Regions from separate parts of the Mycobacterium terrae genome, predicted to be linked through region 2. Evidence: riboswitches for the same ligand, from Rfam matches in the RefSeq annotation. Region 2 holds a riboswitch; the other holds the start of a gene.
The links. A riboswitch is a leader RNA that binds a small molecule or an ion and turns the genes downstream of it on or off. The one in region 2 is predicted to bind magnesium.
Positions count from the first base shown of each region.

Region 1 (5,658 bases), 1.6 Mb from region 2:
ACTTGCTGTGGATGCTGATGGGCTACCTGCTGGTGTCGGCGGTGCTGGTGGTGTTCTTCGGCCGGCTCGGCGACATGTTCGGCCGGGTGCGCATCTACAACTGGGGCTTCGTGGTGTTCACGATCGCGGCGATCGCGCTGTCGATCGACCCGTTCGACCACGCCGCCGGCGCCCAATGGCTGATCGCCTGGCGCGTGGTGCAAGGGGTCGGCGGGGCGATGCTGTTCGCCTCGTCGTCGGCGATCCTCACCGATGCCTTCCCGGCCAATCAGCGCGGCATGGCGTTGGGCGTCAACCAGGTGGCGGCGGTCGCGGGGTCCTTCGTCGGCCTGCTGATCGGCGGGTTGCTCTCGGAATGGGATTGGCGGGCGGTGTTCTGGGTGGGGGTGCCGATCGGGGTGCTGGGCACCCTCTGGTCGGTGCGCTCACTACACGAACTCGGTGAGCGGGCACCGGCCAAGCTGGACTGGGCCGGCACCGTGACACTGGCGCTGGGCCTGACCTTGCTGCTGACCGCGATCACCTACAGCATTCAGCCGCACGGCAATTCGCCGACCAGCTGGGCCAGCCCGGCGGTGCTGGGCTCGCTGGCTCTCGGGGTGGCGCTGCTCGTGCTCTTCTGTGTCATCGAACTGCGGGTGGCCGCGCCGCTGCTCGATGTGCGGCTGTTCCTGATCCCGGCGTTCGGCATGGCCAACGTGGCGGGCCTGATGTCGGCGATCGGGCGTGGCGGCCTGCAGTTCATGCTGATCATCTGGCTACAGGGCATCTGGTTGCCGTTGCACGGGTACAGCTTCGAATCCACCCCACTGTGGTCGGGGATCTACCTGCTGCCGATGACGGCCGGCTTTCTGCTGGCCGGGCCGGTGGCCGGATCGTTGTCGGACCGGCACGGCGCCCGGCCGTTCGCTGTCGGCGGCATGGCACTGATGGCCGCGACGTTCGTCGCGCTGGTGCTGCTCCCGGTCGATTTCGACTACCGGGTGTTCGCGGCGCTGGTGTTCCTCAACGGGCTGGGCGGCGGGATCTTCACCGCGCCCAACAGCGCCGTGGTCATGTCGAGCGTTCCGGCCGACCAGCGCGGGGCGGCGTCGGGCGTGCGAGCCACCTTCTTCAACGCCGGCACCTCGCTGTCGATCGGCGTCTTCTTCTCGCTGATGGTGATCGGCCTGGCCAACACCCTGCCGGCCGCGATGGGCACCGGGCTGCAGGAGCAGGGGGTGTCGGCCGCGGTGGCCGATCAGGTGGCCGGGACGCCGCCGGTGGGCAGCTTGTTCGCGGCGTTCCTGGGCTACAACCCGATCGCCGAACTGCTGGCGCCCTCCGGAGCACTGCACCAGCCCGGGGTCGATGCTCAGGCGCTGACCGGACACACCTTCTTTCCGCAGCTGATCTCCGGGCCGTTCCACACCGGGTTGGCGGTGGTGTTCGCCGCCGCCGCGGTGATGATGGTGCTCGGCGCGCTGACCTCCTGGGTGTCGCCGGGGCGCTACGCCGGTGAGCCGGTACGCCTGTCCGACAGCGACCGCCAGGGCTGATTGCTGTTACCCAAGTGACTGGTGTGACAACGCCTCGGATCCCCGAGTCGGGGCATTCGGGCACGTCAGGTGCCCCCGACACGCCCGGAAAGCGCGGAGTTGACCGCGGCCTGCCCGTCATGCACTATGGAGCACGCAAGCACCTCGTTAGGTGAGGCGTCTGCACGGATACAGGCCACTGACCCCGAACGTCGAAAGACGCCCCGGGTCAGGACAGCTCCTCCCGGCTTAAGGGTTGAGCCCAAGTGGCTTCCTACCGCGTCAGTAACGCGGGCAGGACACGCCGTGCAGTGCCGAAGCTCTGACGAGAGGGGTGCGGTCTTCCGACAGTCGTCGGAGCTGCCTCCGAAGCATGCGGTGAAACCGGCACGCTCACGCGTGCCCGCGACCGAGAGGAGGTGAGGGACGAATGAGTTCCGGCGATAGTCCGAGCCGATATCTGACGTCAGTTCCGTCCCCATCCGAACGGTCGCGCACTGCCTCCAGCTGAGCCATACCCCTGGACTCCCCGCTGGGCGCGTAGCGCCGTTACGCGACTAGGAGGCCATCATGGTTGCAATCGCTTACACCGACATCCCGGCGCCGGCCCCGCGTGCCGCCAGCACGGCGAAGAAGCAGGACCCCCGACGGGGCGCGCCTGCCTCGGACCCCGTCGTCGACATGACCACCCGGCTGCTCAGCGGTCCCCTGCACCAGATGTATGCACTCCTGTGGCGGGTCGGGGTGCTCAGCGTCGACAACTGAGGAGGCGGCCCGACGTCTGCTAGACGTCTTCTAGGGCCTCGCCGAGTTGCTCGAGTACCTCGCTGCGGTGGTTGTTGGCCAGAATGTGGCCGGCAGCCACCGCAACGGCGACCGGCCAGTCGATGATCTCGAACGCCGCCAGCAGCGCCAGCCCCCCGTAGTAGGCCAGCTGCTCGGGACGCGGCACCGTCACCTTGCCCACCAGGGGTAACTCGACGGCGAAACCCTCGGCGTCGCGGATGTGGGCCACCGCTTCCCGCTGAGAGGTGGTGCGCCGCGGCTTGTCCGCCATCATGAGCCTCCTGGTGGCGACGGGTCGCCGGATGATCGGGCCGCGGCCGTTCCGCGACGAGAGCCGGTGTCCCCATTGTGCACAAGCCGCAGGTGCGGCGTGGGGTGGCCGTCGGCCATCGGGGTGCCGTCGGGCCGGCGCGGGCCCGGGACCATGAACTGGGTGGGCTTGTCCGCGGCGTCCTGCACACCGGACAGCAGCCTGGGCACCACGGCGGCACCGACGGTGGCCACCGCCGCCGTACCCAGCGCCTGGGCCCAGCCCAGCGGGCCCAGCGGCGTGCAGCCCAGCAGCTGACTGACGCCGGGAATGGTGATCAGCGTTCCCATCGCGCCAAGCGAGCCGACGGCGGTCGCCACCACCAGCGGGTCGTGCGAGTCGAGCAGGGTCTGGCCCAGCTGGGTGGCGACCAGCGACACCAATGCCACTGTGGAGGCACGCTGTTGACGGCCGGTCACCGATGCCAGCGCCCAGGCGCCCACCGCGGCCGATGCGGTCGTCACCCCGCGGACGGCCACCGTGCGCCACAGCGCGCGCTCGTCGGGGCCGTGCCCGCCGTTGGTAGCTGCCTCGTTGAGCGAACTGACCGCCAGCGCGGTGGCCGGCAGCGCGTCGGTCAGCATGTTCACCAGCAGCAGCTGGCGGGCGTTCAGCGGTGAGCGCCCGGTGAGTGCGCTGCCGATGATCGCGAACGCCACCTCGCCGGCGTTGCCGCCCAACAGCACCGCCACCGCCGCCTGCACCCGCTGCCACAGCTCGCGGCCCTCGTCCAAGGCGTCGAGCAGGGTATGGATCCGCCCGTCGAGCAGCACCACGTCGGCGGCGGTGCTGGCCGCGTCGCTGCCGTGTGCGACCACCGCGATCCCCACGGTGGCGGCCCGGATGGCCGCGGCGTCGTTGGCGCCGTCGCCGACCATCGCCGACACCTTGCCGGTGCGTTCCAGGGTCTGCACGATCTGCACCTTGTTCTCCGGTGACATCCGGGCGAACAGCACCCGCTCGGCCACCGCACGCTCCTGGCCCTTGCGCGACAACGCATCCCACTCCGCGCCGCTGATCACCTGATCGTTGGTGACCTCCAGGCCCAGCTCCCGGGCGATCGCGGTGGCCGTCAGCGGGTGGTCGCCGGTGATGAGCCGCACCGGGATGCGGCGGCGGTCCAAGTCGGCGAGCAGGTCGGCGGCCTCGTCGCGCGGAGTGTCGGACAGGCCCAGCAGGCCGACGAATGTCAGGCCCTCGTTGCAGAACTCGGAGATCTCGTCGGGTTCGGGATCGTCACCGAGCGATGCCACCTGTTCGGGGGTCAGGTCACGGCGGGCGACCGCGATCACCCGCAAGCCGTTGGCGGCCAGCGCCGCCACCGCCTGCTTGACGGCCGGGCCCGCGCCGGTGCACGCCAGCACCACCTCCGGGGCGCCCTTGAGGGTGAGTTCGGTTCCGAGCACCGAGGCCGAGAACTGGCGCCCGGAACGGAACGGCAGGTGCGCGGCGAGACCATTGGGTGCGCCTGCGACCCCTGCCCTGGAGGCGCCCTCGATGATGGCGGTGTCGGTGGCGTGCGTCTGGCGGTTGCCGTTGGACGCCGGGGCCGCGGTCGCCGCGTAGCGCAGCACGTCGTCGTCGGTGAACCCCTCCGCCGGATGCACCTGAGTCACTCGGAGCCGGTTCTTGCTCAGTGTTCCGGTCTTGTCGAAGCAGACCACGTCGACCCGGCCCAGAGCCTCGACCGAACGCGGAACCCGCACCAGTACACCGGCTTTGGTCAGTCTGCGAGCCGACGCCTGCTGTGACAGGGTGGCCACCAGCGGCAGCCCCTCGGGGATCGCGGCCACGCTCACCGCGATGCCGCTGGCCACCGCCTGACGCAACCCGATCCGGCGCGCCATACCGAGCCCGGTCACCAGCGCACCGCCGGCCAGGCTTATCCGCCATGCCTTGCTGGTGAGCAGGCTCAGCTGGTGCTGCAACCCGATCTCGGACTGATCGCCGGCCACCAGGTCGGCGGCCCGGCGTCCGTGGGTGTCGCCGCCGGTCGCGGTCACCAGCACCACCGCGGTTCCGGTCACCACGGTGGTGCCGGCGTAGACCATGCACTCCCGGTCGGCCAGCTCCGCGCCCGGGGTGGCCTCGACCTGTTTGACCACCGTCAACGACTCACCGGTCAACGACGACTCGTCGACTTCCAGGTCGATCGCCTCGATCAGGCGTCCGTCGGCGGGCACCACCTCGTGCGGCTGCACCTCGATCACATCGCCGGGGCGCAGCTCCTCGGCGTCGACCTCGCGGTGGCTGCCGTCGGGAAGCACCTTGCGTGCCGGCGGGACCTGTTCGTTCAGCAGCACATTGAGCCGACGCTCGGCCACCAGCCGCTGCGCGGCGGCCAGCATCGCGTTGCCGCTCACCACCGAACCGACCAGCATCGCGTCGACCGGTGAGCCCAGCACTGCGCTGGCCGCGGCCCCCAGGGCCAGCACCGGTGTGATCGGGTCGGACAGTTCACTGCGCACGGCCTGGGCGAACTGCCAGAACAAGCGGGGTGGGGCGGTGCGCTGCGCGCCGCGGCGGGCCAACTCGACTGCTGCCAGCGCGGCCGCCGCCGCGGGAGCGTGGTGGGCCTCGGCGGGGATCTCCAGGTCGGGTGGCGGAAGCACCGCGCGGACCTGGTCGACCGACATGGCGTGCCACTCGTGCACCGCCGCGGGCCGAGGCGCCGCTGCGTCCACGGCACGCCGGGCCAGCCAGTAGCCGGACAGGGCGCCGGCCGCCGCGCCGGTGGTCACCGGGCCGGGCCCGCGGCCACGCACCCCGGGCAGCATCAGCAACGCACCCAACGTCGAAGCGCCGGTGGCGATCTCCACGCCGCGCCGGCTGGCGGAGCGGGCCGCCGGCAGTGCGTGCAGCACTCGCCACGCCGCGGCCAGATCGGTCAGCAACACATCCGAGCACCACGGCGGGCAGCCCTGCTCCGGCAGGACGCCCAGCGCCACGTCGGCGGCCGCAAGTGCCCCGACGGCGGCCGTCGACAGCACGGCGACGTCGTGACCGTCGGCTTGGTAGGCGATCACCGCGGCGGTCAGCGCCTCA
Region 1 covers NZ_AP022564.1:3,832,960-3,838,617, reverse strand. Annotated here, with positions in the region: gene G6N23_RS18165 (MFS transporter) at 1-1,538, shown strand, start outside; M-box (ykoK) riboswitch at 1,675-1,858, shown strand; gene G6N23_RS18160 (Rv1535 family protein) at 2,088-2,282, shown strand; gene G6N23_RS18155 (hypothetical protein) at 2,302-2,577, opposite strand; partial or broken gene G6N23_RS18150 (HAD-IC family P-type ATPase) at 2,614-5,658, opposite strand, start outside.
Region 1: another riboswitch for magnesium. It lies ahead of G6N23_RS18160 (Rv1535 family protein); the one in region 2 lies ahead of G6N23_RS10890 (PPE family protein).

Region 2 (5,658 bases):
CGCCGGCCCGGGATCCGGGCCGATACTGGCGGCCGCGACGACGTGGGCGCGGCTGGCCAGCGAAACCGGTTCGGCCGCCGGCGCTTACCAGTCGGTGCTGACGGGTTTGACCGACGAGGGATGGCTGGGACCGGCCTCGGAGTCGATGGCCGCCGCCGTGATGCCGTACGTGGCCTGGCTCACCGCCACCGCGGCGCTGGCCGAACAGACCGCCGCTCGTGCCATCGCGGCCGGAGCCGCCTTCGACCAGGCCTACGCCGCCGTTGTGCCGCCGCCGGTGATCGCCACGAACCGCAGCGCGCAGGCCACGCTCGTCGCGACGAACGTGCTCGGGCAGAACAGCGCGGCGATCGCGGCGCTCGACGCCGAGTACGCCGCGCTGTGGGTGCAGGACGCGGTCGCGATGTACGGCTACGCGGCCCAGTCGGCGGCCGCGACCACACTGACCCCCTTCACCGAGCCGCCGGTGACCACCGATTCCGCAGGGCTGGGCGGACAGGCGGCAGCGGTCGCCGCGGCCGCTGCCAGTGGACACGACCAGCTGTCGCAGTTGATCGCCGCCATACCGCAGTTACTGAACGGGCTTGGTCCGGCGGCGGGGGTTGCGGCGGCTTCGGCGCAACCGGCGCAGACCGCTGCGGCGCTGTCGTTGACGCAGGTCGTCTCCTATGTGGAACTGGTGGCCAAGAGCATCGTGCCGTTCAACGACGCGATCAAGACCGTCCTTTACGGCCTGCTCCAGTACGCCCGCAACCTCACCATCGACCTCGACATCGCCGCGGCCACCGGTGGCAGGGCCGGATTCGGTTCCGGCGCAACGATGCTGGCCGCCGAAGTACCCGTGCCGCCCGGTTCCGCGCCGATTTCGGCCGGCGCGGGCGACGCGGGCACGATCGGCAGGCTCAGTGTCCCGCCGAACTGGGTGACGACCGCGCCGGTGGCCAAGGCGGCTGCCACCGCGTTGCCGGGTGCCGGGCCGGCGGCGGCGCCGGCCGCTGAGATCCCCACCGGGGTGTTCGGCGACCTGGCCATGGCGAGCCTGGCGGCCCGGGCGCTCACCGGCGCCGCGCCACGGAGTCGTCCCGCCGCGGCGATGAACGGCCATGCGCAGAGCCGGCTGGAACGCCTGGTCACCGAGTTGGCCGGCACCACCGACGTGCAGCACTGGCACGTCGACCCCAGCCGCCTCGACAGCCTGCTGGAGGAACTCGCCGAGCAACCCGGTGTGCACGCCGTACACGTCAAACCCGACGGCCAGAACACCACCGGTCCCGACCGGCAGCCCGGCTGACGCCGGCGCTAATTCTGCTTCGACGGCAAGCCCTTTCGGTTCCCGTTCGGCCCGGGGGCCGCGAAGTGGTCGGCGACGCGCCGCGCCCGATTGACCCTGCCGGTCACCTGGTGCACTATGGTGAGGCAAGCACCTCGTTAGGTGAGGCGTCTGCACGGATACAGGCCACTGACCCCGAACGTCGAAAGACGCCCCGGGTCAGGACAGCTCCTCCCGGATTAAGGGTTGAGCCCAAGTGGCTTCCGGGCCCGCATTGATTGCGCAGGTCAGGACACGCCGTGCAGTGCCGAAGCTCTGACGAGAGGGGTGCGGAGTCCGGTTGTGTTGCCGGGCGCATTCACCTCTTCGTGCATAAGTGCAGGCACCCGCGCGTGCCCAGGCCGAGAGGAGGTGAGAGCGACATTGAGTCCGAGTGATAGTTCCTATCCGAGATCGATGGTCGTCTCTTTCGCTCTCGGTACTGCTTTCACCAACTGATTCACACCGGCGCTGAACTCATCGACTGGCGTGACTTCCGTTCGCGGAACGCGCCGGTATTCGACATGCCCTGAAATCGCTTGACAGTTCGGCTCTTTCGCTGAACAGCGATTCACCCGTCATGCCCAGCTCCGGCATGTCGCCATGACCGGCTACCCGATCCTTCCCGCCGTCTGACGTACGGCCGCACACGCATCGGGATATCAACCGTGCCTGCACACCCGCCAAGACCACCCAGCGATCTGACAACAACCACCGATCAAAAAGGAGCAATGCCATGGACTTCGGAGCATTCCCGCCGGAAATCAACTCCGCTCGTATCTACACCGGTCCCGGCTCGGGGCCGATGATGGCCGCCGCCGGGGCCTGGGACAAGATGGCCGCCGAGCTCGGTTCGGCCGCGGCCGCCTACCAGTCGGTCATCAACGGACTCGTCAGTGAGGCCTGGATGGGGCCGGCTTCCAGCGCGATGGCCGCCGCGGCCGCGCCCTACGCCGCGTGGATGGGTACCACCGCCGCCCAGGTGGAACAGGCGGCGGCACAGGCGAAGGCGGCCGCCGCAGCCTTCGACGCGGTGTACTCGATGACGGTGCCGCCGCCGTTGATCGTGGCCAACCGCTCTCAGCTCGCGATGTTGGTGGCCACCAACTTCCTGGGCCAGAACGCCGCGGCGATCGCGGCCACCGAGGCGCACTACGGCCAGATGTGGGCCCAGGACGCCGCCGCGATGTACGGCTACGCGGCCGCGTCGGCGGCGGCCACCAAGGTGACGCCGTTCAGCCCGCCGCACGAGGTCGCCGACCCGTCGGCGCAGGGCGCCCAGCAGGCTGCAGTCGCCCAGGCCGCCGGCAACGCGGCCTCGTCGAACGCGCAATCCACACTGTCCCAGGCGATTACCAACACACCGCAGACGTTGCAGACTCTCGCCGCGCCGGTGCAGCCGCCGACGCCGCCGGTCACGGGAGGCGAGGGGATCAGCGCCGGTGATCTGGGCAACGCGATGACCAACCTGATGAGCAGCTCGTTCAGCCCGATGGGCCTGGCAGGCGTGACGCAGGCCGGGGCAGACATCGCGGTCATCCGCGGTGCCATGCTGGCCGCCGCCGACCCGCTGGGTCTGGGCGCGATCGACCCGATGGACATGCTGCTGCCGAACCTGGGCCTGCACGGGCTCGGCGCCGGACTGGGCGGCGGGCTCGGCAACGGGCTGGGCGGCCTCGGCACCGCCTCTGCGGCGATGGGTCAGGCGTCCTCGGTCGGAGCGCTGTCGGTACCGCAATCGTGGGCGGCGTCCATCCCGGCGACCGCAGCCCCGGGCAGCGCCGTGGCCGCCACCGGCTGGACCGTTGCCGCGCACGCGCCCGAAGCCGGCGCGGCCGGTATGCCCGGCGTGCCGTTGGCCGGTGCCGGGCAGGGCCGCAACTACGGTTTCGCGGCCCCGCGCTACGGCTTCAAGCCCACGGTGATGGCTCGGCCGGTGGTCGCCGGTTAGGGCGTGTGACAGGGTTAGCTCATGCAGACGCTGAGCGTCGCCGAGTTCACGCTGCGACTGGCCGTCGGGCTGGGCTGCGGTGCACTGATCGGGCTGGAACGACAGTGGCGGGCGCGGATGGCGGGCCTGCGCACCAACGCCCTGGTGGCCGCCGGTGCCACGCTTTTCGTGCTGTACGGGGTCGCAGCCAACGACACCAGCTCCACCCGGGTCGCGTCATATGTGGTCTCCGGGGTGGGTTTCCTCGGCGGCGGGGTGATCCTGCGGGAGGGGTTCAACGTCCGCGGCCTGAACACCGCGGCCACCCTGTGGTGCTCGGCCGCCGTCGGAGTGCTGGCGGCGGCCGGAAACCTGCTGTTCGCGGTGATCGGCACCGGTGCGATCGTCGGCACCCACCTGTTGCTGCGGCCGCTGGGCCGGCTCATCGACCGTGACCAGCACATCGAGGAGGACGAGCCGCAGACGCCCTACCAGGTGCAGGTGGTCTGCCGGCCGAAATCCGAGAAGTACCTGCGCGCCCAGATCGTGCAGCACACCGCCGGCAACGACCTGGTCCTGCGCGGGATTCACACCGGCCGCGCCGCCGAGGACAACATCACGCTCACCGCGTCCATGCTGTCGGACAGCAGGGCACCGGACCGCCTCGAGCGCCTGGTCGGCGAGTTGTCGCTGCAACCGGGCGTCTATGCGGTGCACTGGCACTCCGAGGATCAGGCCTCGCTGTCGCCGGAATGATCGGGGGCGGGACACTCTAGGCTGAGGTCGTTGGAGGTGACCTCGATGGATTCGATCGCAGGCGTGTTTTCGGCGTTGCCCGCCCCGATGCGCGACCCGGTGCTGTTCGCCATTCCGTTTTTCGTGCTGCTGCTGACCCTGGAATGGGTTGCGGCGCGCAAGTTGGAAGATCTCGAACGCGGTTCCTACCGCGCCAGGGATGCCTGGACGAGCATCTCGATGGGATTGGTGTCGGTGGCCACCACCGCCGGCTGGAAGTTACTCGCGCTGCTCGGTTATGCGGCCATCTACACCTATGTGGCGCCGTGGCACCTCTCGCCGAGGGACTGGTACACCTGGGTGATCGCGATCCTCGGCGTGGATCTGCTGTATTACACCTACCACCGGATCGCGCACCGGGTCCGGCTGATCTGGGCGACCCACCAGGCGCACCACTCCAGTCAGTACTACAACCTGGCCACCGCGCTGCGGCAGAAGTGGAACAACAGCGGCGAGATTCTGGTCTGGATTCCGTTGCCGCTGCTCGGGATTCCACCCTGGATGGTGTTCGCCGCGTTCTCGGTCAACCTGATCTACCAGTTCTGGGTGCACACCGAGCGGATCGACAGGCTGCCGCGGATCATCGAGTTCATCTTCAACACTCCGTCGCACCACCGAGTGCACCACGGCATGGACCAGGAGTACCTGGACAAGAACTACGGCGGCATCCTGATCATCTGGGACCGGCTGTTCGGCACCTTCGCACCCGAGCGATTTCGTCCGCACTACGGGCTGACCAAACAGGTCGACACTTTCAACATCGTGAAACTGCAGATCCACGAATACGCCTCGATCATCGCCGATGTGCGCGGCGCGAGCCGCTGGCGCGACCGGCTCGGATATGTGTTCGGGCCACCCGGCTGGCAGCCGGCGCCGGCGGGAGCGGCAGACGCGTCGGTGGTACTGCGGCAATGAGGCGCGCACCGTCCGGCATTCGCATAGGCTTGCGAGGTCGTATCAGAGCGACAACGTCCCGGCGCTTTCGGCCGCGGCGTGCAGACGGGAAGGGAAGAACGTGGCACAGAGCCTGGGAGACACGCTCACCGCAGGAAAGAAGCTCGTCAAGGGCGAGTCGCTTACCTCCAAGAACGGGGCATACACCCTGACGTTGCAGGACGACGGCAACCTGGTGTTGGCGTCGCGCGGCAAGGCTGTCTGGGCGTCCGGCACCAACGGTCAGGATGTGGTGCGTGCCGAGGTGCAGCCCGACGGCAACTTCGTGCTGTACACCGCGGACAAACCGGTCTGGCACACCGACACCAAGGGCAAAAAGGACGTCAAGCTGGTGCTCCAGGACGACCGCAACCTGGTGCTATATGCCGCTGACGGCGCCGCCTGGTCCACCAAGACCGAGACCGACGCTCCGCCGCCCGCCGAAGAGACCAAGGCCGAGGCCGAGGCAGCTCCCGAGGCGCCCGCGGCTCCCGCAGCACCCGCCGCGCGCAAGTACACCGTTGTCGCCGGTGACACGCTGTGGGCCATCGCCGAGCGGTTCTACGGTGACGGCAACAAGTACCCGCAGATCGCGGAGGCAAGTGGTATCGCCAACCCGGACCTGATCCACCCCGGTCAGGAGCTGACGATCCCCTGACCGCCGCTGACGGCCGACGCGGCGGCCCGGAGC
Region 2 covers NZ_AP022564.1:2,250,398-2,256,055, reverse strand. Annotated here, with positions in the region: gene G6N23_RS22585 (PPE family protein) at 1-1,291, shown strand, start outside; M-box (ykoK) riboswitch at 1,418-1,604, shown strand; gene G6N23_RS10890 (PPE family protein) at 2,046-3,260, shown strand; gene G6N23_RS10885 (MgtC/SapB family protein) at 3,282-3,995, shown strand; gene G6N23_RS10880 (sterol desaturase family protein) at 4,041-4,949, shown strand; gene G6N23_RS10875 (LysM peptidoglycan-binding domain-containing protein) at 5,062-5,625, shown strand.